One region of the Romboutsia sp. 1001713B170131_170501_G6 genome, then DNA from elsewhere that is predicted to be linked to it. Evidence: riboswitches for the same ligand, from Rfam matches in the RefSeq annotation. Region 1 holds a riboswitch; each other region holds the start of a gene.
What was found. A riboswitch is a leader RNA that binds a small molecule or an ion and turns the genes downstream of it on or off. The one in region 1 is predicted to bind cyclic di-GMP.
Positions count from the first base shown of each region.

Region 2: it holds a riboswitch for cyclic di-GMP, as region 1 does, so the genes downstream of both, I4U89_RS01395 (flagellar basal body protein) here and I4U89_RS09180 (NPCBM/NEW2 domain-containing protein) in region 1, are expected to answer to the same signal.
Region 3: it holds a riboswitch for cyclic di-GMP, as region 1 does, so the genes downstream of both, I4U89_RS08530 (M60 family metallopeptidase) here and I4U89_RS09180 (NPCBM/NEW2 domain-containing protein) in region 1, are expected to answer to the same signal.

Region 1 covers NZ_JADPFC010000003.1:102,267-113,082, forward strand. Annotated here, with positions in the region: gene I4U89_RS09180 (NPCBM/NEW2 domain-containing protein) at 1-3,901, opposite strand, end outside; cyclic di-GMP riboswitch class I at 4,113-4,199, opposite strand; gene I4U89_RS09185 (SagB/ThcOx family dehydrogenase) at 4,474-5,232, shown strand; gene I4U89_RS09190 (vWA domain-containing protein) at 5,333-6,742, opposite strand; gene I4U89_RS09195 (ATP-binding protein) at 6,746-7,876, opposite strand; gene I4U89_RS09200 (hypothetical protein) at 7,889-8,692, opposite strand; gene I4U89_RS09205 (helix-turn-helix domain-containing protein) at 8,886-9,440, opposite strand; gene I4U89_RS09210 (D-serine ammonia-lyase) at 9,694-10,816, shown strand, end outside.
Region 2 covers NZ_JADPFC010000001.1:276,648-287,463, forward strand. Annotated here, with positions in the region: gene I4U89_RS01385 (class I SAM-dependent methyltransferase) at 1-176, shown strand, start outside; gene I4U89_RS01390 (CDP-glycerol glycerophosphotransferase family protein) at 243-1,721, shown strand; cyclic di-GMP riboswitch class I at 2,650-2,732, shown strand; gene I4U89_RS01395 (flagellar basal body protein) at 3,179-3,502, shown strand; gene flgC (flagellar basal body rod protein FlgC) at 3,507-3,911, shown strand; gene fliE (flagellar hook-basal body complex protein FliE) at 3,927-4,244, shown strand; gene fliF (flagellar basal-body MS-ring/collar protein FliF) at 4,267-5,829, shown strand; gene fliG (flagellar motor switch protein FliG) at 5,846-6,922, shown strand; gene I4U89_RS01420 (FliH/SctL family protein) at 6,903-7,682, shown strand; gene fliI (flagellar protein export ATPase FliI) at 7,679-8,986, shown strand; gene fliJ (flagellar export protein FliJ) at 9,002-9,442, shown strand; gene I4U89_RS01435 (flagellar hook-length control protein FliK) at 9,455-10,696, shown strand; gene I4U89_RS01440 (flagellar hook assembly protein FlgD) at 10,708-10,816, shown strand, end outside.
Region 3 covers NZ_JADPFC010000002.1:589,315-600,130, forward strand. Annotated here, with positions in the region: gene I4U89_RS08530 (M60 family metallopeptidase) at 1-3,427, opposite strand, end outside; cyclic di-GMP riboswitch class I at 3,660-3,743, opposite strand; gene I4U89_RS08535 (EAL domain-containing protein) at 3,835-5,478, opposite strand; gene I4U89_RS08540 (EAL domain-containing protein) at 5,810-7,477, opposite strand; gene I4U89_RS08545 (helix-turn-helix domain-containing protein) at 7,868-8,239, shown strand; gene I4U89_RS08550 (DedA family protein) at 8,434-9,063, opposite strand; gene I4U89_RS08555 (decaprenyl-phosphate phosphoribosyltransferase) at 9,107-9,994, opposite strand; gene I4U89_RS08560 (DUF6080 domain-containing protein) at 10,047-10,816, opposite strand, start outside.

The DNA of each region.
Region 1 (10,816 bases):
TATTCCAATCTCCTCCACCTATGTTTCTTTCTCTAAATTGTTGCTCGAAACGAGGCCAGAATGTATTATCATATAGTTGTAATTGCCATAATGGAGCCATGTGACTTAATAAACTACGGTCACTTTCTGGATACCACTCATTGTTAGAATAATCTTCTTTACTTACCTTAGGTAGTATGTTACGCTCCCATAGGTTTTGTTGTGATATCTTACTAGGTTCACCTTTTATCATTTGGAAGTGAAGTGGTAAAATATTATTAGTTACTTCGGCTATAGCTCTATTACCTGTATCAAAGTTGTGTCCCATTTCGTGCATGAATCCCCAACCTGTATCTACATTCAGAGCTCCACCTTGTTCGTTATAGTTAAAACCAGTTATACCACTTCCTGCATTCATGAATGCTCCACCACTTAAGTTCTTAAGCATAGTTACATATCTAAAGTTAAAGTCTGAATGCATTTCTTTAGAACCGTCAAATCCCCAGAATTTCATTGTTTCATTTATTACTTCATCAGACCTCTTTGCAGTATGACTAGGAACCTTATTATTGTCAGTGTACCACTTTAATGCATATGTTGCTTTAACGTTTACTAAAGCTTTATTACTAACTACTTCAAACACATCAGGTAACTTAGTGTCTGCCTTTAACTTCTCAGTATATTCACGTAACTCCTTCATGACTTCTTCATCTGTAGTTACACCCTCTACATATTGAGGATAACTAACCCCACCTATTATTCTTATTTTAGGCTTTCTTGATTGTTGGTCTGGAGTGTAAGGATTGGAAACATATAAAACACCTGCTAACGATGTCCCTGGTCTTACATCATTTGCTTCAACTTCAGGTATAACTATTTCATTCTTACCTCTAGTTAAATTTATATCCCTTAAACCATTATGTCTACTATCCATTTGCTTATAAACTAAGTTAGGTACTGGTTCACCTGGTTCTGTGTCAACATAAACAGTTATCTTTTCTCCAGACTTAACTGCTAATCCTGTTGGTTGCCAGTCTCTAAAGTTCCATACTTTTCTCAGTTGACTTGCTTTTATAGCATCCCCTCTACTTTCTATTTCGTATACATGACCTTTATTACTTTCAGGATTCTTAATTAGCTCCTTGGCAATATCTATATTTTCCATAAGTTCTGCTCTCAGTGGATGTGTGCTAACTTCCTCCTCTAAGTCTTCAATAGCCTGTAAATTATTAAACTCTGGTTTCAGTTCATTCTTCAACTCGTTTGTAAATAAGTTCTCAACCTTATCTGCAACAACATCTTGATTAAAGAACATTATTTCGTTTAGTGTAGCCCAGTTTTGTTCGCCTTTAACCCACTTTAATTTAATTCTCTTAAATGTAGTAGGCTTAAATTTAGCTTCAACTAGACCAGAAGTAATGTCTGCTTTACCTGTAGACACTAAATGAAAATCATCACCTTTAGTAGTATTAGAACCATAAATCTCGAATCCCTCTAAGAATCCTTTTCTATCAGTTTGTCTAGCACCATAAGCTATTCTGTCTATAGTTATAGGGTCCACAAATTCTACTATTACTTCGTTGCTCCAATCTGCACTATTAGGCTTATTAGTTTCCCAGTAAGTACTTATATCATTATCTGCCGCATTTTCAATTCTTTGAGAACCGTATTGACCACCATTATTAGTTATTCTCTTTATATTTGAATAAGGAATTCTAAATTGCTTTATATAATCTTTATTGTTTAAATGGTTGAACTTTTTAGTTACTGCTTTAGAACTCTCTATTTTACCTTGCTCAATTAGGACTCTAGCATTAGCTAAATCTTCTTTAAAATCTGCATAGAATGGATGCTTTTTACATACTTCTTCTAAAGCATTTAATTCTTCAACAGTATCAAATTCTTCGCTTACTGCAGTTATAGTATTGTCAGTAAATAATCTACCCATTTTATCTAAGACTTCGTCTTCTCTATATAGACCAAATTCAGACGCTACTGCCCAATTTTCATGTGCTTCTGTGAATACAAATTTAACTCTTCTAGCTTGAGTTGGATTGAACTTTATTGCTATTGAATCCCTAGTTATGTTCGAGCTACCACTAGTAACTTTAGTAAATGTATCTCCTGATAAAGTTTTAGAAATATAAATGTCAAATTTCTTTGCAAACCCTCTATCCCTTGGAGAAGTGTAAACTACTTTATCTAAAGTTTGTAATTCATCTAAAGTCATTATAACTTCATTTGTATGTGTCTCACTATTTCTAGCATCAGAATGCCAATTAGTTTCTATGTCACCATCTATAGCCTTATCTATAGTACTAGTTGACCAATGTCTACCGTTAGTAGTTATGTTCTTTATTTTATCATTACTTATTTTAAATTTCTCATCATACACTTTTAATTCTTCTGACCCAAACTCTTTAAACTTAGTTACTTTAGCATCAATATAAGTTACGTTATTGCCCGCTAGAACCTGTTTAGCATCGTTTAAATCTTCTTTAAATTGACTGTATAAAGGATGTTCCTTTGCTTCGTTCTCTAAAGCAGTAAGTTTATCTAATGTACCGAAATCAGGATTTACTTTGTTCTTATTACTATCAGTGAATAATGTTTCCATCTTCTCTGCTATAGAATCTTGCTTATAGAATCTTGCTTCAGATATGAATGGTCTATTTTGATAGCACTCTTTAAATACGAACTTCAATCTCTTAAAGTTTGTAGGGTTAAATTTAAATTGCATAAAGTCTTTAGAAACTTCTGCAGTTCCCTTAGAAACTAATTTGAATGTATCACCTTGAGAAGTTTCTGAAGCATATATTTCATACTTAGTAGGGAATCCTTTTTGATTTTCACTTCTAGGTAATAATGCTATTCTATCAAGTTGCTCTATCTCGTCAAAAGTAAATATAACTTCATTAGTAAAATCATTACTATTAGCTCTGTTTGTTTCCCAATGAGTATTAGGGTTATCGTCGTACATGTACTCTATTTTAGTTCCAGAGTAATTACCACCATTCACTTGTGTATTAACAATGTGGTCTTTACCTAACATAAACTTATCATCATAAGCCTTTTGGTTTTCAGTTCCATATCCTAATAACTTAGATACTTTAGTTTCAGTAAAGTTAACCTCATTGTTCTCTAGAACACGTCTTGCATTATCTATATATTCTTTAAAGTTAGCATGGAATGGATGTCCTTCAGTTTCTTTCTCTAAAGTGTTTAATGCTTCAGGAGTTGCAAACTCTGTACTTACTTCATTCATGTTTGCATCAGTAAATAATCTTTCCATCTTATCTAGAGTTCTATCCTCTTTATAGAACCAAAACTCTGCGGCACTTGCCCACTCGTCATGTGCTTCTACGAATTTGAATTTAACTCTCTTTGCTCTTACAGTATCAAATTTAAATTCAACCATTCCACCTGTAACTTTACTTCCTTCTACTTTTCCTGCTAGTTTAAAATCTTCGCCTGTTTCACTCTCAGAAACATATATCTCTGCACTAGTAGGATATCCTTTACCTTTAGCACCGTCTTGTCTTGTAGCATAAGCTAATCTATTTATCTCGGCTATATCTTTAAACTCCACAGTTACTTCATTTTTAAATTCATTTGTATTTCTAGTGTTTGTCTCCCAATGTGTGTCAAGTTTACCATCTATAGCATTTTCTATCTTAGTTCCTGGATAACTTCTTCCATTGTTTGTTATAGACTGTATCCCGACTCTATAAAGTTCATTATACTTAGCGAAGTTAGGATTGTTCTTTATTTTAAAATCACTAACAGTCATAGTTTTAGTAACTTGTTCCTCTATTGCTAATGCTTTTTCCTTTATTACTTCATTAGCAAAAACGTTTAAAGCAGGTGTGCTGTTTGTTGCTATAACAGATATGGCCAATATTGATGCTATCTTTTTCTTCATAATATTCTCCCTCTTATATTATATGAATTTACAATAACTAAATATTTTACCCAAATTTTGAAATATAGTCTTGCCATAGAGCTATAGTTGTTTTTATGAAATAAAAAACTACCCTCTATATAAAGGGTAGTTGCCATCTAAAGTAAACATCATAAAACAATCTTACGATTGTATCATAAGATAACTCTATAAAAACAAAGAATATCAATTCTTTGGCAACTGGCTGGCATAGTATAATTTTACCTTAGCCCCTTTAGCTTTGCGTCTCTAGATTTCCCTAGATTTGCTAATATGTAATTTTTAGTCATCTATCTTAATTATACATAATTTTACATAATTTTAAATAGTTTTTTTTAATTTAAAATAATTTTAATATTTTTTAGTACATTCTATTTATCCAAATATTCATTATTGTTGAATTAAAATATTTATTCATTTTTTATTTGATGATTCCTTTTATATGTAATTAAACTTCAAATATGAAAATTTTACCATTTGCACTTTTTTACCCTATATTTATATATATGATATAATAAGTATAAAAATTTATACATTTTAATAAGGAGACATCTATGGATAAAATTGCACAAAACAGAGAATTTTTTAAAGCTGATTTTGAAATACTAAAACAGATAAAAACCGATAAACAAAAAGGAATACCCGCTCCTTCTTTCCAAAAAGAATATGATTCAAATTCTAATTTAATAGAATTACCTCCTGTAAGCAAAGACATTTTAGTTAAACCTAACGTACTAGATTGTATAAATGACAGAAGAAGTATAAGAAAGTATAGTAATGAAAAAATAAATTTAGCTGAACTTTCGTATTTACTTTGGGCTACTCAAGGAATCCAAACTGTAAAAGATAAATTTAGCGCCTTAAGAACTGTACCTTCTGCTGGTTGTACTCATCCCTTTGAAACATATTTAATAATAAATAATGTTGATAATTTAAAAAGTGGAGTTTATAGATATTTACCTTTAGAGCATAAACTTTTATTTATAAAAACTTTAAACAATATAGATGATGAAATAGATAAAGCAACTCCAAATCAACCTTTTGTTCAAGGTTTTGTATCTAAAAGTGCCGTTGTGTTTGCTTGGAGTTGTATTCCATATAGAAGTGAACACAAATTTAGTGTAACTGCTCATAAGAAAATACTTATAGATATTGGACATGTTTGCCAAAATCTTTACATAGCATCAGAATCTCTTAATTACGGGACTTGTGCTATTGGAATCTATGATCAGGATATAATTGATAATATGCTAGATTTAGATGGAGAAAATGAGTTTGTAATTTATATGGCTTGTTTAGGTAAAAAACTTTAATAAAATAGTTTAATTATAAATATAATAATATTACTTTAATAAATAAAAAAAAGTATTGATGTTTCCATCAATACTTTTTTAATCATACCCACTATAATATTTATAAAATTGGAGCTTGGTTATTCATTGAATATCCATCATTTCTAACATCACTCATGTCTAATGTATCATCTTTTATTTTAACCTTGCTAAGTTTTTTAACTGCTCCATAAGGCTCTCTTAATGAAAGTTTGTCTCCTCTGCCAGAAATAACCCATAAAATCTTATACCCTCTAGGTATTACTTGTAGCTTGTCTTCTCCTTTACCATCAGTAAAATATACCAATAAATTAATTTTTTTATTATTAGCATATTCAAAAACTGGGCTAAACTTAGTTGAGCCTCTCCTTTTAAGTCTTTCTTTTATATCTTTTACAGATTTGACTTTATACACACGTCTAATTTCATTGTCACATTCTATAATTGTAATTTCATGATTATAATTTTTTACTATATTAAGTACTTCCTTAATAGCCTGTTTAAATTCTTCATCACTAATACTTCCACTTATATCAAGTGCAACAGCTATCTCTGCTTTATGAGATCTCAACTGGCCCCTCAAATCTAATCTATTTGGCTGTCTTCTATTTCTTCTTGTTATAGTCTTCTTTTTATTGCTTTCGACTGTTCCCATCAATCTATTAAGATATAAGTTCCAAGGCAATTCACCTTTACTATTTTTAAATGATGATATCATCCCATCTAAGTATTCTGGAATTTTACCTTTTTGAGAATTATTAATAGCTTTTTGGGTAAATTCTTTAAGAGTTTCTTCATCTAGATTGTTAGAATCTTCCCAAATATCATGAGTTTTTTCTGGATTGTATTCAGTTTCTATATCATTAGACTGACGAGTATCATCTTCTTCGCCATCTTTATCTACTTCTTGTAAATCTAATTCAGTTTGAATTTTTTCTACATAGTATTCAAAAGGCTCATAAGGTTCAAGTTTTAAATTATATTTTACATTTACGTTTTCTAAAGTAACAGCATATGGTGGTAAATTATTTAAATATTTATTAACCACTATATCCATAGCCATATTAATAGCTAATGTGCTATATTTTCCTTTTAATTCTTTTGCTCTTACTAAATGCATAGATATTACATGAAGAATTTCATGTTTAATTGTACTTTCCATTTGCCTCATATTAAGATTTAAAAAAATTATTGGATTAAAGTATATAACATACTTAGCTCCTTTAAAATTTATAGCAGTAGGACTACTTATATCAAATCTTATTTCTCTTGATGTTTGAAATAAAAAATATCCATAGAAATTATCTTTGTCTTCCATAAGGCTTAAATTAACTTTGTCTACTAAACTAAAAAATTCATTTTTGAAATCTTGTGGTATGTCTATCTCAAATTTTTCACCCTTGTGATTTGCTTTTAACATAGCATACGTATCTATAATTTGCTCTGCTTTGTAATAAAGCTCTCTTTTTTGTTTATCAAAGTAAGTTTCCATAGGCTATCCCCTTATTAGTTTATAAGATTCAAAGTAAGCCTCTACGAATTCTTCATTTTCTATCGCTTTTTCATATACTCTTTTATAGCTATTTTTGATTTCTTTCATAATTCCTACCATTAAATCTATAGGATATGCTTTTAAAAACTGTACAAATCTATTAATATAATAACTTGATTCATAATCTCCATTTTTTATATTAGATTCTAAATCTCTTAAAATATTCATTGCTGATAAATAAAGTCTTGTATGACTTTCTTTTTTTACTTTTTCTATAATAGATTTACTTAAAGTTTCTCCACAAAAAACCTCTTCATAAGATATAAGTGGACTATAATCTGATTCAATAAAGCTTATAAATTCCTCCGCAATAACATTTCCTACATTTCCTTTTATTACATTTAAAAATACAGCCTTTGGTATTGAATCTTTTTGTTCCTTATATACCTTGTAACTTTTAGAAACTCTTTCATAACTTCTTGGAGTTGCTGATACATCTCCTTCATTTATTTTGTGTAAATACTCTGGGAATGTCGATATAAACTCTATGACTTTTTGCTCAATACCTTCATCTATTGCCCATCTTAACCATTGTGCATGGTCTGGTTCCATGTTTAACCATACAAATCTATTTTCTTGAGCTGCATCCATATCTACAACTTGGTAATCAAAGTCTGAACCATACTTACTTGATGGATTCATTGCTGCTAAAATTTTTACATCATCATGTAACTTATATCCATTTATTTCTCTATTTAATATTAAGTTCATAAGTTCTTGTTGTACCGTATGCTCACAACGATTTATTTCATCTATAAATAAAAGAACTGTATTTCCTTTAGATATTTCTTCGTCAATTTCTCTTAACTTGTTATGAACTGCATATACTGTTGTTTTCTTTTCTATTTCATCTCCATTGGAGTTAACTCCTAAATAAGATGCTATAGTTGGAAGACCACCTATTTCACCTTCTTTAAGAAGATTTCCATCAATAACAACTAAACTCCAATTATTTTCTTTAGCAAGCCTTTTTGCTAAAGCTGTTTTTCCGATTCCACTCTCTCCAACTACTAGAGGTACTTCCCCAGTAGCTAAAACTAAGTCAACGCTCTTTAATGTATCTATAAAATTCATTTTTTATTTCTCCTATATCATCTTAAGTTTTTCATCTACAGCTATTTTTTTAGCTTTTTTACTTCCGTATTTATAAATGAACATTATCTTGTCCATTGATATATTATCATTATTTTTATCTATAGTTTTACAATTTAAAAAATCTCTAACGTATTTTTCTTCAACATCTTCCTTTGATAGCATTTCTTTTAATACTTCTTCTAATTCATCTTTAGCTATCTCATTTTGAATATATTTAATTACTAAAATATTTACCTTTAAAAATTCTAACATTTTATTTTTATCTAAGTTTTTTATAAATCTAATAGCTGCTTCATTACTTTTAATAGCTAAAATCTGTGCATTATAGCTAGGTGAATCTATATATCTTAATGCATCATAACTTATTTTCACAGCCTCTTCTTGCACACTTTCATAAGGATTTTTTATATATTTTAGTGAATCGTAATCTTTTTTTACTGCTAATAATTGTAGCTCCTCACTTGGATTTTCAATATATTTGATAGCCCATCCAGCTTTATCTATAGCTAATTTAATTACTTTATCAGTTGGTTTTTTAATACAATCTAAAATAGTCCAGCCATCACTTACAGCTTTTATCATCATCTCTTCTGTTGGTTTGTCTATATATTTAATTGCTCTAGCATTATTATCTATAGCTAGTTCTTGCATCTCTATAGTTGGATTTTCTATATATTCTAATACAAGCCCATTTTTCTTTATAGCTAATAACTTCATCTCATCTGTTGGATTGTTTATAGTTTTTATAACAAATGGATTGTTATTTATCATCTTTATAAGTTTTGTTTCTTCCATAGCATGCCTTTCTCTCTATGTTTATTTTAAATTTTTATTATTTATAATTATTTCTTATTATAATTAATATACTTTTTTAATGAATTTAAACAGAATAATTATGGCAATATATAAAAACATACCCAAATTGATTGTAACTTTAGGTATGTTTTTATATAAGTTCTTTGATTTTTCTAATTTATTTTATTATTTTCTAGAATGATGGAGGTGTTACTGCAAATATAACTTCACAATCTTCATCAGTATTATTTTCCCACTTATGATTTGAATGTGGTGGTATTTTTACGCTATCTCCACAGTTTAACTCAATAACTGTACTCATCAAATGTAAACTTACACAACCTTTTATAACATAAGCCACTTCTTCCCCCTTATGACTAAAGAGTTCTTTTGAAGATGACTCACCTTTAGGTATCTTCATAAGCATAAACTCTATAGTTCCTTGTGAATTTGGAGTCAATAATTCATAAGCAAAGCTATCACCCTCAGCAAACATTATTTTTTTACGACTATCTTTTCTAACTACTAAATTTTCAGTTGGATTATCATTTATAAAAAAATTAAATAATGGTATATCTAGAGCCTTAGAAATTTGTTTTAGTGTATTTATAGACGGGTTCGATGTCCCCTTTTCTATTTGACTAAGTAAAGAAGGCGTTACACCTGTTAAGTTAGCTAATTCTTTTATGGTCAAATTTTTTCTTTTTCTATATTCAGTAATATTTCTTGATATATCTACTTCATTCATATATTAATTTACCTCATTCGTATATTTAAAATTATCATTAAATAATTATATCAATATAAATTATTCTTAGCAATTTAATTAAATTATATTTAATTTTCATAAAAATAATTAAATATAATTGACGTCATTTATAAAAGATGCTAACATTAATTAAGTATTATTTAATAATATCAAATAAAATTAATTAATACTTAATCAACATTAACAAATATATGTAAGAATTAAAAATAAAAATATAAGGATGGTTATTATTATGCCTAATACAAAAGTTTTAAACAAAGAAATATCAACTTGGATTAAAGAATATCCTTCATTAAAAGAAATAATAGACTTAAAAGAATCAATATGGATAAATCCACTTCATACTAATTTTGATAAAGGTATGGAAAATATTTCTCTTTCTGAAGCTGATGTGCTAGATGCAGAAGCAAGATTAAATAGATTTGCTCCATATATAGCTCAAGTATTCCCTGAAACTCAATCAGAAAATGGAATAATAGAATCTCCAATAGCTAAAATAGATAATATGAAAGCTAAGTTAGAAGAAATTTGTGGTGAAAAGCTTGCTGGAAATCTACTATTAAAATGTGACAGTCACCTTAAAGTATCAGGATCTATAAAAGCTAGAGGTGGAATATATGAAGTATTAAAACATGCTGAAGATTTATCTTTAGCAAACAATATAATATCATTAGAAGACAACTATGTTAAATTAGATAGTGATGAAGTTAGAAAATTCTTCTCTCAATATTCTGTAGTAGTTGGTTCGACTGGAAACTTAGGCCTAAGTATAGGTATAATGAGTGCTAAACTTGGTTTCAAAGTTACAGTTCATATGTCTGCAGATGCTAGACAATGGAAAAAAGACTTATTAAGAAGCAGAGGTGTTGAAGTTATAGAATACGAATCTGATTATAGCAAAGCTGTTGAAGAAGGAAGAAAGCAAGCTGAAGCAGATGCTAATAGCTACTTCGTAGATGACGAAAACTCTAAAAACTTATTCTTAGGATACTCTGTCGCTGCTAAAAGATTAGATAAACAATTAAAAGATATGAACGTAAAGGTAGATGCTAATCATCCACTATTTGTATACTTACCATGTGGTGTTGGTGGAGGTCCTGGTGGAGTGGCTTTTGGACTTAAACTTTTATACAAAGATAACGTACACTTCTTCTTTGCTGAGCCAACACATTCTCCATGTATGATGATAGGATGCATGACTGGTGAGCATGATAAAGTATCTGTTCAAGACTTTGGAATAGACAATATAACTGCTGCTGATGGATTAGCTGTTGGTAGAGCTTCTGGATTTGTTGGTAAAACATTAGAAAAATTAATGAGTGGATGCTACTCTGTTACTGATGAAAATATGTACA
Region 2 (10,816 bases), on a different contig from region 1:
CTAATGAATTAAATAGTGAATATAATGTTATATATAGAACAATTGATGAATATGTAGATGTTTTTAAAGTTCTTATAAATAATGGATTTAAGATTATAGAAAACGAAATGTTTCTAACTGATAAAAAGCAATACAAAGAAACTGAGAGGCACTATTTTATTTTAAAGAGAGGTTAAACATAAACTTATAATTAAAGTTACAATTTAAATCTTGGATTTATAGAAAGTAGTGTGATTTAAAAAATGAATGAAAAACAAAGAATAATAGAAATTTTAAACACTTCAATAGAAGGTATTTCTTACATAATTAAAAATTTAAATACAGACTATGAATTTATGTCTGAAATTTGTATACAAGCTATTAATACAGTTAAAAATAGCTTCGAAAACGCTAAAAAATGTGACGATAGACTTTATAAGCTATCAAATAATATATTAGAAAAATTGAAAAATCTAAATAAAACAAAAGATACAGATAAACTTGATGATTGCAATAAAATTATTAATATGATAAATGACATGATAGATATTATAAATAAAAACATGAAAGAAAAATATAATATTGTTTTTATGCCATACAATGCATCTATGTGGAATAGTCTTGAAAGTATTTGGAAAGAAGCTAAAGAAGATGCAAATTGCAATTGTTATGTAGTACCAATACCATACTATAAGTTAATTTCTAATAGTAATGGGGATACTGACGCTATATTTACATATGAAGGTGATATGTTGCCTAAATATGTACCTATTACTGATTATAAAACATTTGATTTAGAAAAAATCAATCCAGATGTTATATATATACACAATCAATATGATGAATATAACAATGCTACTAGAGTAGATAGTAACTATTTTTCTTATAATTTAAAAAAATATACAGATATGCTAGTATATGTTACTTATGGAATATTAGGTACTTATCCAATTTCATTTTATAAAGACTTTTACTCATTTATAGGAACAAGAGAATTTGATAAAGTTGTTGTACAATCTCATGTATTTTCAGATATTGCAGAATATAGTGGGGTAGCTAGAGAAAAATTATTGCCTCTTGGATCACCTAAATTTGATGCTTTAGTTAGTAGTCTAAAATCAAATACTACAAATGAGTTTTACAAAAATAAATTTAAGGGGAAAAAAGTATTTTTATGGACTACAAACTTAATGAAAGTTATAAATGGAAGAGATAAAGTACTAGATGAAATTGAAGAAGTATTTAATAAAATTAGGAAAAATTTAAACTATGGATTAATATATAGACCTCACCCTTTAGAGCTTTCATATGTCAAATCAAAGGCCCCAGAATGCTATAAAAGGTATAAAGAATTATTAAGCTCAGCAAAAAATACAGAAAATATAATTATTGACAATTCACCTAGTTATTACGAAGCTTTTCAAATATCTGATGCGCTAATAACAGATAGATCTTCTGTATTAATTGAATATATGGCTACAGGAAAACCTGTCTTAATATATGATATAGGATTAAACAGAGAGTTTTATCATGAAAGTGTATTTGATATATTTTCTAATTATATAGTTGGTGAAGAAGAAATGACTGTAGATAAATTTATAGATTTAGTAGTTAATGAAAAAGATTACAAAAAAGATATTAGAATTAATGCATTAAACACTGTTCTTTCTAATATTGATGGTAGTTGTGGAGAAAAAGTTCACAAACATATAAAGCAGTATATTGAAAATAACTATTTTTAAAATTTTACAATAATATTAAATACAAAAAGTCATGAACAACTTATTACATTAAGTAATTGTTTTAAAAGACTTTTTGTATTTTATTATAAAAATATCAAGTTTGTTTAATGTAGATATATAATTCTAACTATAAGAGTATTTATAATAATTAATAACTTTTTACATATCATGATAAATTCATAAAACAAACCTAAATTAAGATCAGTTAAATCAACGCAAAAATCTTTAACTATTTTTTTAAGTGATAAGTTTTAATAATATTATATAAATACAATATTAATTATTATTTAACGAAATAATAAATTTAGATATTGCAAATATTATAAAATTTATTAAAGTGAAAATTAAATTTATCATATATCTTATTACTATAATAAGTTTTAATTGATTAATAAAGTAGATAAGTATTATAAGTAATTTTATAAATTTAATTGAGTATTTAACCAATATTTATATCAAAAATACCTTTAGGAACTAATATAGGTATAAGTGTATCTGATTTTATAATTTCACTATTTTATTCAAATCAATTAACTATTGTGAATTTAAAAATAAATTCACAATCAAAATTTAAAAAAATAGGAATATTATTTAAATTTTCAATACTTATAAATTTATCTGAATAAGAATACTTAAGTTAAAAATTTTTAGTATTAGAGAAGTTGTCATCTAATATATAATTTATATTATTATGTTGTTGTAGCAAAAAAATGTAAAGTTTTAATTTTAATAGCCGTATAATATAAAATATAAGATAAAATAAAATAAAATTATACTTTGTAATTAAAAAATAAATTTAAATATATTTCTAAAATTAGTTTGAAAAAAAATAGTAAGAAAAAGTGAATAAAAACTTGATTAAATCTAAATTATACTATAATATTTAGTGTGTAGAAGAAAATGTCGAAAAGTGTAGAAAGAGGACGAAAAACAAAATAGGCAAAGCTAGAGAAATCTAGTGACGCAAAACTATAGGAGCTAAAGTGGGAACTATGCTAGCCAGTTGCCAAAAACTATGTGTTTTTGTTTTCGATATATAAAGTTGATGATTTTTGGATAATTATGAATAATATATAAATTATTTTGATTACTCGTGTCCAAAATTATGTATCTCTATTTATCGGCGCTGATATTATATAACTCTCTTTAGAGTTATTTTTTTTTAAAAAAATAATATTATAAAAAGTGTAATAACTTGATTATATTACAAAAGTTCATTACGTATATTATATTTTTTTAACATAATAGGAAAAAATATGTAATAATATAAATGATATGGAAAAAAAGTGAAAAAAAGTTTATAATCGAAAAAGGTAAGAAAACAAACGAAAAGTATATTGATTTAATTTTATATCTAAGATAATCAAACCCTAACAATGATACTATGTTATGTAGTATACAAAATTACTCTTTATAGAGTAGTTTTTTGATTTATAAAGTTAATGAAGGAGAGTAATATGGAAATCTATAATTTAATGAAAATGGGACTAGATGCTACACATTTAAGGAGCAATGCCATTGCAGAAAATATTGCTAACATAAATACTCCAGGGTATAAAAGAAAGTATGTTAGTTTCGAAGATACTTTAAAGAATAAATTAGAAGTTCCTAGTATAAAGTTAAAGGTTGATAAGAAATCTGTGGTCAGAGAAGATGGGAACAACGTTGATATTGAACATGAGAAGGTTAATCAAGCAGCTACGACATTAGAATATAATGCGTTAGTAAGTCTTACAAATATAAAAATTGCTATGACAAAAAGTATAATATCTGGGAGGTAAATAAATGAGTGTTTTTAGTGGTATGAGAATTAGTGCAAGTGGTTTGGCAGCAGAACGTATGAAAATGGATGTAATATCTTCTAATGTTGCTAATATGCAGACTACAAGAACTAAAAATGGAGGAGCATATAGAAGAAAGATAGCTACATTTGAAGAAAATTATGATGAAAAATTAGGAATGTTAGGTGTTAAAACTAAAAAAATTGAAGAAGATAAATCTCCTCTCAGAAAAATATATGAACCAAATCATCCTGATGCAGACAAAGATGGATATGTAGAATATCCTAATGTAGATTTATTAGCAGAAATGTCAGATCTTATAAGTGCATCAAGAGCTTATGAATCTAATGTAGATACTTTAAATGCTCAAAAAAATATGATATCTAAAGCTTTAGAGATAGGCAGATAGAAAGTGGGTGGTTAAATGACAGGAATAAGTAATATAAATGTTAATTCTAATATATTCTCTAATGCTATTAAAAATAATACTACATATAAAGTTAAAGGAAATGAAAAGCCAGACAAGAAATTTGAAGATGTTATAAAGAATGCTATAGGTAAGGTAAATGATAGTATTATAAATTCAAATGAAAAGATAGAAGCTCTTATAAAAGGTGAAGATGTTTCTATGCATGATGTTATGCTATCAGCACAAGAATCTCAAATGTCAGTGCAACTTATGATTGAGATTAGAAATAAGTTATATGATGCTTACCAAGAAATTAATAAAGTACAATTGTAATTCCTTAATAAGGAGCAGATAGATGAATTTTAAAGAGTTAATAGAAAAGATAAAAAAATTTATAAAAACAAGAAAAGAAAACTTTAAGGAAATGAGAAAAGAAAAGAAAATAGCCATTATAGTTGGAATTATTGCAATTATACTAGCTATAATATTTGGAATCAAATATAAAAATGATAATAAATATGATGTTCTTTTCTCAGGTTTAGATTCAAATGATGCATCTGTTATAACTAAAGAACTAGAAAAAGAAAAAGTTGAGACAAAAATTGAAGGCGATAGTATATATGTGCCTAAAGATCAGGTAGATAAGTTAAGACTTGAACTATCTGGAAAAATTTCAAATGGTTCTAAAGGTTTTGAACTTATGGATGAAGGATCATCGTTAGGTCTTACAGATGAAGAATTTGAGGTAAAAAAACAAAGAATGATTCAAGGTGAACTAGAAAAAACTATAAAAACTTTTCCGCAAGTACAAGATGCAAGAGTTCATATAACAGAAGGTGAAGAATCTGTATTTGCTAAAGAGAGCATACCTGGAAAAGCAGCCGTTTATGTAGATTTAAATGTAGGAGAACAATTAAGCCAAGAACAAGTTAAATCTATAATATCTTTAGTGTCCGCAAGTACACCAAACATACCAAAACAAAATGTTGAGGTAATCAATCAAAATATGGTCTTATTATCAGAAGGAATATTTGATGAAAATGGAAAAGAAAATTCTAACGATAATTCCAATGGAATTGATATTGCTACTAAGGCAGAAAGAGATTTAGATAAAGGATTAGAAAGAGATATAGTTAGATTACTTGAACCTATATTTGGAGTAGGAAAAGTAAGAGCAACTGTTAATGCTGATTTGAATTTTGACACAAATGAAAAAACTCAAACGATAATAGATCCTAACAAAGTTATAGTGAGTGAATCAAAAAGCGAAAATAAATCTAAAGAGCCAGTAAACACAGGTGGTACTGTTGATAACAATATGAATAATAAAGGCAATGTAAATGATGGAACTACTGAAAGTAAAAGCGAAGATATAAAATATGAAGTAGGAAAGACAGAAATTAAAACCGTTAAGGCTCAAGGTGAATTAAATAGAATAACTGCTTCGGTTGCTATAGATGGCAAATTAGATGCAGGAGCTATTAAAGATGTTAAAGATATGGTAGCGAATACCATTGGAGTAGAAAAAGATAGAGGCGATGATGTAGTAGTTGTTGCTATGGACTTTGATGTAAATGCTAAAAATAATTTAAAAAATGCATTAGGTGATGAAGATGGAGTAGCTAAGTTATTAAAAACAACAGGATATATAGTAGCCGGATTATTACTAATTATAGTAATAGCACTTATAGCTATATTTATTATTAAGAAAAAGAATAAATCTAAAGAAATTGATGAAATAGATGAATCTAATGAAATAGATATGATAAATCAAAAGCTAGAAGAAATGGAAAAACATAGGCTACACAATTTAGAAGATGATGAAGAAAATATGACTTTAGAGGAAGAAGTTAAGATATACGCTTCAGAAAATATAGAAGAAGTTACAGAATTAATAAATAATTGGTTAAATGAGTAAAGGGTGGTAGTTTGTTTTGGAAAATGAAGTTACTAAATCAGTAGAGAGTACTAAATCAGGAAATGCATTTGATTTAGGTGATATACCTAAAGTTAGAAGAGTTACTGGTGCTAGAAAGGCAGCAGTACTCTTAATGACATTAGGAACTGACGTTTCAGCGGATATAGTTAAAAATCTATCTGATAAGAAAATACAAAGGATTGGTGTAGAAATAGCTAATATACATACTGTCAACGCAAGAGAAAGAAGAGAAATTCTTCAAGAATTTATAGAACTAAATAAAGGAAAAGAATTTGTGTTAAAAGGTGGTATAGACTATGCAAAATCACTGCTTAATGGAGCTTTAGGAAACCAAAGAGCTAATAAATTAATAGAAGGAATTAGATATGATGCTTATACAAAGCTATTTATGGCAGCAAGAAAAGCTGAACCAGAGCAGATATTAGCATGTATACAAGGTGAAAGTACACAAACTATAGCTATAATCTTATCTCACATACAATCAGACAAAGCTGCCTTGATATTAAGTGAGTTGCCACCTAAGATTAAAAATGAAGTTTCACTAAAAATAGGATCAACATCATCAGTATCACCAAGTGTAATAAAGGCCATTGATGAAGCTGTAGAAATGAAACTATCAAAACTTGGACAAAGAGAAATGGAAAGTTCTGGTGGTATAGATAGCTTGGTTGAAATACTTGGTAATGTAGATAGAAAGACAGAAAAAAGTATTATAAGTTACATAGAAGAAAGAAACAACGAATTAGCTGAAGATATAAAGGCTAATATGTTTATATTTGATGACATAGTAAGACTTGAAAATTCTACTATTCAGAGAATTCTTAAAGAGGTTAATGTTAAAGATATCGCATTTGCTCTTAAAGGGGCATCTAAGGAAGTATCAAATGTCATATTTAGAAATCAATCTCAAAGGGCATCACAAGCTCTTAAAGAAGAAATTGATTTATTAGGAAAAATAAAAATATCTCAAGTAGAGGAAGCACAGCAAAATATAGTTAATGTTATAAGACGACTTGAAGATATGGGTGAAATAACTTTAACAAGAGGATCAGATGATGAGTTTATCATGTAGTAACATAATAAAAGCTAAAAATGTTAACTTAAAAGGCGTAAAAACAATAAATAACCTCTCTCAAATTGAAAGTGAAGAAGAAAGAAAGCTTAGAGAAGACTTAGAGAAAAAATTAAGAGAAAAAAAAGAAGAAATAAATATTAAGTTACAAGAAGCTCAAAAAGAATATGATGACATTATAGACAAAGCTAAAGCCGAGGCAAGTCAGATAATTGAAGAAAGCAAGTTAGAAAGAGAAAATATAGAAAAGAAAGCTTATGAAGATGGATACAATCAAGGGCTTAAAAATGGATATGAAGATGGATACAAAGAATCATATGAAGAAAACATAGAAAAGGCAAAAAAAGAGTCTGAGGAAATTGTAAATAATGCAAGTAAATTGTTAATACAGGCTAAGGATAAAGTATCTGAGTATATGAATTTAAATAAAGAAGAAATACTAAAAATTAGTATAAGTATAGCTCGACAAGTTCTAAGGGATGAATTTAAATCAGAATCATCTATGAATACTTTATTAACTAAGATAATTGAAGAGCATGAGCTTAAGGAAAATATAGTAATAAAAATAAATCCTTTATATAAAGATAGCTTAAATAATGAAATATTAAGTTTAAAAGAATGTAATAAACTTAAAGGTGACGTATTCGTTTTAGAAGATGAATCTATAGATATTGGAAATGCTATTATAGAAAACGTAAAAGGAAGAATAATAGTAGGTGTAGATGCTGTAATAGATAAGGTTAAAGAGGAGCTATTATGATAGACATAGATTTTGAAAGAATACTTAGTAGGATAAAGGATATCCCTACTGTTATATCTGAAGGAAAAGTAAAAAAAGTTATAGGTCTTACAATAGAAGTCGAAGGTATAAAAGGATTTGTAGGTGAGTTATGTTCGGTATATAATAATTTGAATATTCCTATTAATTGTGAAGTTGTAGGCTTTAGAGATGGAGATGTAATACTTATGCCCCTTGGAGAGTTAACAGGAATTGGACCTGGTTGCAAAGTAATTGCACAAGGAGTACCACTTAGTGTTAAATGTAGTGATGAACTCTTAGGAAAAGTACTTGATGGCATAGGTAATCCAATTGATGAAAATATGATTTTGCAAGGTGAAAGATATAGTTTATTTAATGAGCCACCAGATCCAATGAAAAGACCTCGAATAACAAATATAATGCCAACAGGAATAAGAGCAATAGATGGATTTTTAACTTGTGGAGAAGGACAGAGAATAGGAATATTTGCAGGTAGTGGAGTTGGTAAAAGTACAACTTTAGGAATGATGGCAAGAACGGCAGAAGCAGATGTAAATGTTATAGCTCTTATTGGAGAAAGAGGAAGGGAAGTTTTAGACTTCATTGAGAGAGATTTAGGTGAAGAAGGTATGAAGAAATCGGTAGTTGTTTGCGCTACATCAGATAAATCACCTTTAGTAAGATTAAAGGGAGCACTAACAGCTACATCTATTGCCGAGTACTTTAGAGATAAAGGTAAAAAAGTAATATTAATGATGGATTCTGTAACAAGATTTGCTATGGCTCAAAGAGAAGTTGGATTAGCTATAGGAGAACCGCCAGCACAAAAAGGATACACACCTTCTGTATTTGCTATGTTACCAAAACTTATGGAAAGGACAGGAATGTCTGAAAAAGGGTCAATAACAGCTTTTTATACTGTTTTAGTTGATGGAGACGATTTTAATGAACCAATAGCAGATACTGTAAGAGGAATACTAGATGGACACATTGTCTTATCTAGGCAATTAGCACATAAAAATCATTATCCAGCTATAGATATATTAAACAGTGTAAGTAGACTTATGAAAGAAATTGCAGATGATAATCATAATAAAGCTGCATCATTTGCTAGAGATATACTTGCTACTTATAAAGAAGCTGAAGATTTAATAAATATTGGAGCTTATGAAGAAGGTTCAAATAAAAATATAGATATGTCTATTAAGTATATAGACAGAGTAAATGATTATTTAAAACAAGGTGTTAATGATAGTACACCATTTAATGAAAGTAAAGAGTTATTAATTAATATGTTCAACTAAAGGAGACTGATGTAAGTGAGTAAGTTTAAATTCAAACTTCAAAAACTGCTAGATATAAAAGTAAAAGATGAGGAAGAAAGTAAATTAAGATATACACAAGCTCAAAATCAAAAAAGAATAATAGAAAGTAATTTAAGAAATTTAGAAAATTCTTATAAAAAATACTCAGATATAGGAATGTCTAAAGATATAATTAGTCAAAAAATTACTATTAATTATTTAGCAGCACTTACTCAGTCTATAAAATTAACTAGTGAAGATTTGAGAAAAGAAGAAATTAATGTTTCTAAAGCAAAAAAAGATTTTATAGAAAAACAAATAGATAGGAAATCTTTAGAAACCCTTAAAGAAAACGAACTTAATAGATTAAAAAAAGAAGAAGATAGATTAGAACAATTAAAAAATGACGAATTTGCATTATATGCATATATAAGAAATAGAACAAATATATCATAAAGGTGAATTAATATGAATTTAAATATGTCTATAAAAACAATGACTAACGCAAAAGAAAATACTTTAAAAAAAATAGAAGGAAGTAAAGATATAGTCAATTGTTTTTTTGGCGAAATAGAATCAAATCTTGAAGATTTGAGCTTAAATTTCAATAAAGATGAATCTAGTAAAAAGGACATTGATTTTAATCTCCTTCAAAATATAATATTTAATCTTAAATACATATATAATTTTGTAAATGATGAATTAAAAGAATGCAAAAATGTAGAAGGGTTAAATGAAAGTATCAATAATATACAAGTTATTTTTGATTCTATTAATATAGATAAAAGTAATTTAGAAATAAATATAAATAATAAAGAAAAATTAGAAACTTTAGAAAATACTTTAAATGACATTGAACTTAAGTCTAATTTATTAAGTAATAATGATAAAGAAAAATTAAATGATTTATTAGAAAAAATAAATAATGATACAGAAAATATAATAAAAAAATTTGATATAAATGAAAATAAAAGTAGCAATAATATCAAATCAAAGATAACTTCAAATAGTGATGAATTATTAAATAGTGGTTTTGAAGATAATAAAAGTTATAAAAAAAATGACTTAATAAAGGAAACTAAGTATAGAGAATTAGAAATTAATTCATTAATAAATAAAAAAAACTTAAATCAAAGTAGTGGTTTAGATAAAAATGATTTGCAAATAAGTAAGTTAGAAGACATCCTTAATAAAGGAAGTATAGGAAATCTAAATACAAACAATATTTTAAATAATGAAAATACATATAATTTAAATGATAGTTCAGTTAAAGAGATTAGAAAAACATTTATAAGTGAAGATATTATAAAAACAGTAAACTACTTAAAAAGAAGTGGTAATGAAGAAATAAAAATTAAAGTTAATCCAATAGAATTAGGAGAGATGACTATAAAACTTGTAAAGCATGGAGACGAAAATAGTTTATCTATAACAGTTAGTAAAAATAATATATTCGACTTGGTAAATAAAAATATAAATGATATAACTAAACATTTGAATGACATGAATATAAAAGTAAAAGATGTATCAATAAATATAAATTCAGAAAATCAAAATGTATTTTCAGATAATCTAAACCAAAATTTTAATAATAAAAATAGCCAGCAAGAAAGACAAAAAAATAACCAAAGACGTATAAGAGATATTATGTTAGAAGAAATAAATGAAATCTCTAATATAGAAGAAGATAATCTAAATATATTAGTATAGGAGAATATAAAATGAGTGGATTAGTAAGTATGAATAAACAAGATATAATGGGAAGCAAAAAAGTATCTAAAAATCAAAAAAGTCAAAAAACAGAAAATAACACTCCTATAATAATGCCGG
Region 3 (10,816 bases), on a different contig from region 1:
TAAGCCCAGATTCTATTCCCTTTAGTATTTGTGATGCTGGCATAGTAAGAGTAAATCTATCTCCTTCTATATCTGTTGCATTTAAAGTTGAAGTTTGTGCATCATAAGTGTATATATTATTCTTTCTATCTTCTGCTGTAACTGATTTTTTGTACATATTAGGTAAATCTGATACGTATTTTTTAAGTTCTTTTATATATGTTCTTATTTTATCTTTTACTTCATCTTCTTTATCTTTATCATTTATAATGTTGTTTACATTTAAATGTGGTATTTCATCAACTCCAGCTAGTCTTACCTTTATAGTGGCATCAGATTTACCAGAAGCCATTCTAGCCATTACTTGTCCACCTTTTTCAACATCATTATTAAATATTTCTGGTATAGTTATTTCATGTCTTCCTGATCCTAAAGCCTTTGATTTAGTCATATATTTACTTGGTTGTCCAAAATGTTGTAAAAATGCTAATTCAACTTTTGCACCTGGATCATCTGAACCCACATAAACAACTATCTTTTTAGATTGATCTCCATCTTTACCTGGTCTTGCAACGGCACCTAAAGATTGCCAATCATTTGCCATTCCTAAAGCACTTGACCCAGAATTACTTTTTATCGTTGGATCTAATGTAGTTATTTCATTTGATAAGTTAGCTCCATTTAAAAGTGATTCAGCTACATCAAGATCTTTTAATATATTAGTTCTATCTGGATTATATTCTTTACTTACTGAGTCCATTGTGTTTGCTCTTTTTCTTATATTATCTATCTCTTCTTGAGTAACACCCTCTCTTAATTCTACTCTAAATTCATCTTTATAAAGGTTCTTTACGTCTTGTTCTATATTATCTGCTTCATGGAATTTAAGCTCTGCTATATTTACTACTCTAGAACCATAACTAGGAATTGATGGATTAACCTGTATCTTGTTAGTTGTTATAGGTTCATTAAGTTTTATCGTAGCATACTTTTTCCCATTTGATGCTGTAGTTGATATAACCCTTGTATTATGTACCTTTGGATTATTAGGGTCTTCAAATGTACGTAATCTAACCTTCTCCGGAATTATATTCTTTCCTTGTTCTTCACTTACAGCTAAACTTATTCTATCTATAGTGTATTCTTTATTAAATTCAACTATAGGACCTCTAAAATTATCATAATGTCCCCCTGCATCCCAGTCATTTATAATGTAAATACTTGAGTAGTCATTGTCTACAACAGCAAACTCATTATTTACTTGTGCATCACTGTGATTTACAACACTTTTAATATTTTCTGTACCTATTTCTCCATCTCCTACATTAGCCTTAGGAGTGTTTATAAGTTTATAATTAGGCATCTTCGGTGGAGTTATAGATGTTGTAGTACCTAAGTAAATTTGAGACATCTTACTTGTTCCAAGATGATTTGTAGCAGTTACTCTTACTTCATATGTTGCTTCATCATCTAAACCATTTAATGTGTAGTTATGACTTCTGTGAAGTTTGCTTTTATCAAGATTTTTAGCCGTATTATCAACTTCATCTTCTCCTAATGTTACTCTAGGATCATTAGCTTTTATCCACTTTGTATCTTTATCTCCAAGCTTTCTGTAGAAAATATCAAAATCTCTAGCTTGTATGTGATTTTCCCAGCTTATTTTAAGAGATCTATACCCTTCTTGAACATTTAAGTTTATTGGTACATCTGGAGCATTTATAGGGATAACTTGTATATCTGATACACTTCCCATATTTGGTTGTTTGCCATTTAATCCATAGTAGTCTTCTTTCATGTTAAAGTTTTCATCAACATTATCTGCAGTTCCATCTAAAGTGTATGGCATAAGCTCTTTTTTCTTTTCTTCTGATAATCCGCCCTCTTCTTCTGATTTATTAGCTAGATCTTCTGCGTACCCTGAGCTCCACTCACCATTTAATGATTGTATACTTACTCTAAACTTATCGTATGGCTTTATTGCTTTATCTAATATATTTAAGTTTGTTTTATTAGTTTGTAATTTCTTTTCAGGACCAACTCTGTCACCTTTGTCATCTATCTTAAAGTATTTAACCTCATATGAAGTTACATTTGGTTGAGGATTCCAACTTATTGTTATTCTTTCATCATGTAAATTTGTAGATGTTTCTAATGTTTTTATAGTCGGTATACTTATTACTGGTTTTGGTATTTCTTTGTATACATTGTTTAAAAACTCTATTTGAGCTATTTCAGATATGTTTTTGTTACCTCTATTTCCAGTAACATTTATAGATATTTCTTTTACTGCTATCTGACTTCCTAAATCTATAACTAAGTCATCTGATCCACTTCTAGATTTTTTAACATTCCCTCCATTAAATGGTACTTTTTGTACCTCATCACTTCCATCTACTTTATACTCTATAAACCCAGTTTCTGGCATACCTGCGTCTTCACTAGTAGATGTTGGAGCCTTTATAACTACTTGTTCCATCTCTACAGCACCACTTGTTCTAAATGAGCTTATACTAGATAAATCCATTCCTATCTTTATCGGATTTTCTTCACTTGGTGCTACGTCCTTATTTCCTATTGCTACACTAGAGTCCCCTGACACTAGAAGTTTCTTTAACTCATTTTTAGCTTCTTCCCCAGTAAGACCATTTACTGTAGTTTCTTCATTAACTGTCATTCCTACATTATCTGGGTTTATTATTGCATCAGTATTTTCAATGTAGTTTCTATCTGTAGGTATGTTTTTTTCACTACCTATACTTTCCTTTACATAAGATAAATCAGCTATATCAGTTTTTCCATCTTTGTTTATATCGTAACTGTCATTATTTGTGTTTATATTTTCTAATAATATATTGTAATCTTCCATATTTATAACATTATCTTGTCTAACATCACCTGCTGAAAATAATGCTGGATATTCTTCATATTCATTTTGATCTTCAGTTTCTCCATAAGATTTTACAACTTGATTTTTTCTAGTTCCCACTTTTACCCTTTTTGAGTAATTAGTTATGTCTATATTATCTACAGTTGCAGTTTTATAGCCACTAGCACTTAAGTCAAAACTATAATTACCAAGTTCTAAGTTTTCAAATATAACACGTATAAAACTTACCATTTCACCTTCTTTAATTGGATTTTTAGATGAATTAAGTCTCTCAATAGTGTATATTTTTCCTGATTTTGTAGTTCCACTATTTGTAGCTAACGATACTTCTTCTTGAGTTTGTTCTCCCCTTAACACTAATTTCATATCATTTTGTGAATTATTTATAATTGGTGTAGCAAAGTTTATGTCTACTTCTAGTTTCCCTGTTATGGAAGTAGGTTGGCTAACTTCTGGTAAACTTGTGTTTTCATCTGTACTAACTTCAGTTGCAAACCCCTTAGCTGGAGATATAGCAAGTGTAGCCGCTAATGTACATGACATTGCCTTTTTCATCATATTTTTACTCCTTTTATTTTTTACTTAAATATTTTACTTGGTTTAGTCATCTCTTCTTTGTTAATTACTATCTTTACTCATTTAATCAATGAAGTAATTTAAAACATTTATACAAATAAAAGACTTAAAACTTAAAAAGCCACTTCATTAAGAAGTGGCTAAAAATCCCTATATTCCATTCAGTTCTACTAAATAAGCAACTTTTACTATAAAAAAATAAATAGTATACTGTACTAGCAACTGGCTGGCATGGTTTTTAACTTTAGCCCCTTTAGCTTTGCGTCATTAAGTTTCCTTAATTTTGCCTATGTTTTATTTTAAACTAAAAATATTTTATATTAAAATATTTCCAGCTTTCAATTATACAATATACCCTTAACTTTGACAATCTAAAACATTTTTTATTTTTAATTTCTTATATTTTTAATTAACTCTATATTGCCTTTATCCTCAGGTTTTCCATAAAAATATCCTTGTATAAATATATTGCCGTAGTCTATATTTTTTATAATATCTACTTGTTCTTTAAATTCAACACCTTCTAATACTATGCTTTTATTCGTTAGCTTGCATACCTTACTTAGAAATATTATAATTTCATGATTAAATTTATTATTTTTAATCTCATCTATAAAATATTTATCTATTTTTATCATATCAAAGTTAAGTTTGGATAATATATCTAGATTTGAGTATTTAACGCCGAAGTCATCTGAAGCTATTTTTATATTTTTACTTTGTAAAAACTCCATACCTTTTTTTATTTCTTTTAAATTCTCTGATTCTATATTTTCAACAATTTCAAATATAATATTTTTATTATCAAAATTTTTATCCTCTTCAATTGTAGAATCAATTGTTTTTAAGAATTTTTTGCTTTTTATCTCGTTGAAAGATATATTCATAGAAATGTAGAACGTTTCATCCTTTAGATTTGTGTTTAATTTAAACCATTCATAATCCCTTAATATATTTTTAAACACCCATATTGCTAACTCTTCAGTCATATTACTCTTTTCAATATCATTTATAAAAAAATACGGCGATACTATTTTACCTTCAGGATTTATATATCTAATTAAAGCTTCAAACCCTACAATTTTATCATTTTTAGGATTAATTATTGGTTGATAATAAATTGTATATCTATCTTTTATTAAGTTATCTTTTATTTTTTTTCTTAGCTTATTTATATTTATAGCTGGTACTATATACTTTATTGCTATAAATAATATAAGTATTGATGATATAGCATATAATAATATTTCTCTTTTTGTAACTTTATTTTTAAAGTATTTTAAACGTATCTTTTCTAATTCATTTTTCTGTTTTTCAGTGTAATTGTCTAAAATACTATCAATTTCATCTATAATCCATCTACTATTCTTCGATGCTGTTATATATACAGATCCTGGTGAAAATTTATAAATTTGATTGTACTTATTAAGTTTATTTGGATTTGATGGCGAAAGTGTTGCCACTACAGATTTGTCATCTAACATTTGTAATGCTTTTTTATAATCGTCTACCCATATAACTATAGGATTTATATCCTTTGATTGTAAATACCCTAATAACCATTCTGACCCATATTCGTTTTTTATAAAAGCGACCTTTTTTTTGTCTAGAGATTTTATATCTTTATGTCTAAAATTTTTATTAGTATAAACTGATAATAGCTCTACTCCAACATAATTTTTAGAATAAATAAACTTATCTTTTCTTTCCTGAGTGTACTGAAGGCCCATCATCATATCTATTTTATTTTCTTCTAAATCTCTAATTAATGAAGATACTTCTCCCTCTATACATTTAATCTTTATTTTTTTACCACCCTCATGATTATTTACGTCATGAATAATCTTGTCTAAAAGCTCTTTATAATACCCTCCAACATCCCCATCTTTAATATAAAAATATGGTTCATAATCATATACCCCTAACTTTATGGTTATATATTCTTTATCGGCATATGAAATACTGTAATTTAGTATAATTATTGCAAGTACTACATTTACGATTAATATTTTATAAAGCTTATTTTTTCTCACACCTAATTCTCTCCCCCTATAACTTTAAAAATACTACTTTATAATTAAGTTCCTTACATTTTAAATCTAATACTATTTTATATATTAAATTTTTAACTATATAATTTTTTATTAATTAATTATTAGCTTCATATAATTTTATTTTGATATAAAAATAATTCTGTCTATATATTTATATACGCTTTTATACAAAATTTCAACATCTTTTTTGATATTATTTATATTCTTTGTATTTTTTGTATGATTTAGTATCTTTATTACCTTTATGTATATTCTATTTTTTTACTTTGTTTATCTAAAAAAGGATGGCTTTTACAAGCCATCCTTTTTGCTAATCCTTATTATATTTTTTACACATATTATTAATTAACTTTATCTCTTCTTTGCTTTGAGGTTGAGCATAAAAATATCCTTGTATAAATATATTATCATTATCTATATTTTTTAAAATATCTACTTGTTCCTTACTTTCAACACCTTCTGCTATTATTTTAGTATTAGTTAATTTACAGATTTTGCTTAAAAATATTATAAGCTCATAATTAAAATTACCTTCTTTAATCTCATCTATAAAATATTTATCTATTTTAACAACATCAAAATTAAATTTAGATAATATATCTAGATTTGAATATTGAATGCCAAAATCATCAGCAGCTATTTTTATATTCCTGCTTTGTAAAAATTCCATTCCTTTTTTTATTTGTTTGAAATTACCTGATTTTATATTTTCAACAATTTCAAAAATAATTTTTTTAGACTTAAAATCCTTGTCATTATCAATTATATAATTAACTTTCTCCAAGAATTCTTTACTCCTTATTTCATTGAATGATATGTTTAATGAAATATAAAATTCCTCGCCATTTAAGTTTGTGTTTGTCTTAAACCACTTATAGTCTTTTAGTACAGTTTCAAATATCCATATTGATAATTCTTCTGTCATATTGCATTTTTCTATGTCACTTAAAAAGAAATATGGAGATATTATTTTTCCATCAGGGTTTATGTACCTAATTAAAGCTTCAAATCCTACAACTTTATCATTTTTAGGATTAATTATTGGTTGATAATAAAGTGTATATCTATTTTGGGATAAGTTTTCTTTTATACTTTTTCTTAATTTTTTTAGCTTTATAGCTGGTATTATATGCATTATTAATATAAATAAAATACATATTAATGCTATAGTACATAGTATTATTATTTCTTTTGAGTTTGCTCCTTTATGAAAATATTTTAAGTATATTTTTTCTAATGAATGCTTTTGATTTTTATTAGGATTTTCTAATACCTTATCAATTTCATCCATAAGCCACTTATTATTTTTTGATGAAGCTATATATGCAGCTCCTGGTGAAAATTCATAGATTTTTTTAAACTCACGTAGCTTCTTTTGATTTATTGGAGCTACAGCTGCTACTACAGATTTTTGTTTTAGCATATCTATTATTTGGTTAAAATCTTCTACCCATACAGGTTTTGGTTTTATTCCGTTTTTTGCTAATTCATCTAGTAACCATTTAGATTCATATTCACTTTTTATAAAAGCAACTTTCTTATTATTTATGGACTTTATATCTTTATATTTATAATCGCTATTAACATATATTCCTAATAATTCAACTCCTACATTTTCTTTAGAAAAAATAAGCTTATCTTTTCTTTCATCTGTGTACTGAAGCCCAACCATTAAATCAATTTTATTTTCTCCTAAATCTTCAATTAAAGAGTGTATATTCCCTCTTACATATTCAACCTTTACCCTTTTATCTATAGGCAAATTTTTATTTATTTCAAAGATAATATTATCTAAAATATCCTTATAGTATCCATCTACCTTGCCATCTGGTTTCATATAAAAATATGGTTCAAAATCATATGCTCCTACCTTTATAGTTCTGTATTTCTCGTTTGCATATGAAGTATTATAGTTTGATATGGTTATTAAAAATAATATAACTAAAATTAATAAGCTTCTAACTTTATGTTCTCCCATATTCAATAGTCTCCTTTTTACTTCCCTTTTTATCAATTACCTTAATCTTCCTTACATTTATATTAACACTTTCAAACAAAAGTTTTTCATATTTTTTCATATTTTTTACATTTAATTTTATATTCTAATTATTTTTTAATATCATTATAAAAAATATTATAAAATTATATATATATGCATTAATTATATTTTTTTCAACGTTAATACTCTTATGCATATAAGCTAACTTCTCATTCTTAAAAGCATTAAAATCTCTACCATATCTATCCTATAATTAAATTTTGTTCACTTTTCGTATACTTTTTTAGCACATTTTAAATAATTTTAATATATGGTTTACATTTATATAAACTTAGTACTATACTCTAAGTATGGTGAGGTGAGTAAAATATGACTTTTGGGCAGAGATTTAAACAACTAAGGATAGAAAAAAATCTAACACAGCAAGAATTAGCAGAAGATTTTAATAAGATATATGGACATAACTTTGCAAAATCTTCTATATCTCAATATGAAAATGATAAAAGAAAGCCAGAAACAGAAGCGCTTAAGCATTTTTCATTGTATTTTAATGTATCAATAGACTACTTGCTAGGAGTAAGTAATGATAGAAAATTATCTGTATTAAAAGAAAATGATAAACTAGATGATGAATTTATAAATGCTGCAAATAGTTTTTTTAAAGATGAAAATATTACTAGAGATAAAAAGGACGAGCTTTTTAAAGAAATTAGCAGACTATACTTTGAGTCATTAAAATAAGCTACATATTTGTAGTTTATTTTTTTGTTCTTTTACCAAATATGCAAGTAAAAAGGATATGACTATTATTGCCATATCCATAATTACTTGTATTTTATTTAAAAATTTTTGATTTTTCCTAATCGTATTAACACTTACTTTAACAATTATTATATACTAAAATATTTTACAGTGTTTTTCATTATTTTAGTATACTATACTTCTTGATTTATATATTTTTCACTATCTTTTTCTTTTCTATTTTTTAATATTATCCAATAAAATCCTATTATTAAAATACCTAATATTCCTACTACTATAGAGTATTTTTTCATTATATTAGCAATTAAATCCATATTATCTCCTATAAAATAGCCAACTAATATAAGAGCTATATTCCATACAGATATTCCAATTGCAGAATACAATGTAAACTGCCATACATTCATTCTAGTAACACCTGCCACTATAGATATAAAAGTTCTAGCTAGTGGAACTAATCTTGATAACATAACAGATATTTTTTCATATTTTGCTAACCATCTATAAGATGCTTTTATAGATTTTTTGGTTTTTGGATATTTACTTTTTATAAATGATAATAGTGGTTGCCCTAATTTGTATCCTAAATAATAATTTACTACTGATCCAAATACTCCACCGATTATTGATACTAGTATAACTAAAAATATATTCATATCAAATTTAAATGCTAATATTCCTACAAATGGTAATACTATCTCACTAGGTAAAGGAGCATTTGCATATTCAAGGGCTACTATTATAAAAATACTTATGAGTCCATAATTTATTATAAACTCTTCTATCAATAACCTTAATTCCATTAAATTTATCTCCCCTTATATTATTTATCATGAAAATTATCCACTAGAATAACAGTATAATAACACATGTTACTACCCATAACAAAACATCTATTTTTAAACTAGTATCATTTAATACAACATCCGTTGGATTTCCTTCATCACTTATATTAATAATATAACTGTACCTAAAAATACCATATATTACAAATATAGTTGTAAATATCATATTAGGATTATCTATACTACTCGTAGAATAAAGCGCATAGCAAACTATTGTACAACTTTGAACTACCGTAATCATTTGATCTATTATTTCTTCATTATAATCTTTAAGTATCTTTCTATGATCTCCTGCACTACTTTTTAAAGTATTTATCTCTTTCTTCCTTTTTCCAAGTCCTAAAAATAATGATAAAAAGAATGTACATAATATTATCCAATTTGATAGTTGTACACCTACTGATACACTCCCTGCAAGTATTCTAAGTATAAATCCTATAGCTATAGAACATACATCTAATAAAACTATATTTTTCAATTTAAATGAGTATAATATATTATTTAATAAGTATAATATTATTACCGCAGTTAATTTTAAATTTACCAATAGTGATAAAGATATTGAAGCTATTACTAATACTACTCCTAATATCACAGCTTTTTCTTTTTTTATAGCTCCACTAGCTAATGGTCTTTTACATTTTTTAGGATGACATTTATCCTTTTCTATATCTACTATGTCATTTAATATATATACTGCTGATGAAATAAGGCAAAAACATATAAATGCTATCATAGATTTATAGAATAAATTTATATGTATTATATTTCCTGAAAATACTATTGCTGATAATACAAATAAGTTCTTTATGTACTGTTTTGGTCTCATAAGATTTATATATTCTTTATAAAAACTATATTTTTCTTGCTTTATATTATATTGCTCCATACTTTCCCCCCAAAATAATCCCTATCTCTCATATATATCCCTGTTATTAAATTTATAGTCTAGGTAAAATTTGTACCCCTAAGTTAAATATTTTTATAAAACCTTGTCCATTACTTAATATAACTGTAGTCAAAACAATAATTAAAAATAAATTTACACTTTTTATATTTTCACTTTTAATATTCTTACAAAAATGTGCTAATAGTATTATTATTGCAAAACCAAAATGTATAGTCATTATATTAGCATTTAATAAATTAAATCCAACAATTCCATGCATAAAAATATTAAATAATATTATACCAGCACTTAACTTAACTATATCGTCTTTTCTATTAATAATAATAGATGCTATACATAAACATAATATAATCATAAATATTACAAAATATATGATATTTATATTGTCAGTTTGCATCATCTTATAATTAATCCCATTTACTCCATAAGTTGTTATTTCGTTTCCAGGAAAATAGATACTTGGGTATAAAAGCCTAAATAATATCATTTTTATCTTTTCAATCCAAGTTCCATTAAATACATACGCTGAATTGTCTTTTATACCTGAAACTGTATTTAATAATGATATAGAATTAGTCATTATTATAGCTATATATGATGTTAAAGCAAAAACTGTTAAATGTTTAATATATTTTTTAAATTGAGTTTTGTATTTAATAATTAAATTTAATACGTATATATATATATTACTAACAGTTATTCCAAATAGTGGTATTGCAGCTAAATCTAATAAATAATTTTCTTTATTTTTATGAACTAAATATATAAATAATATTATAGATAATTGAGCATATATAAATC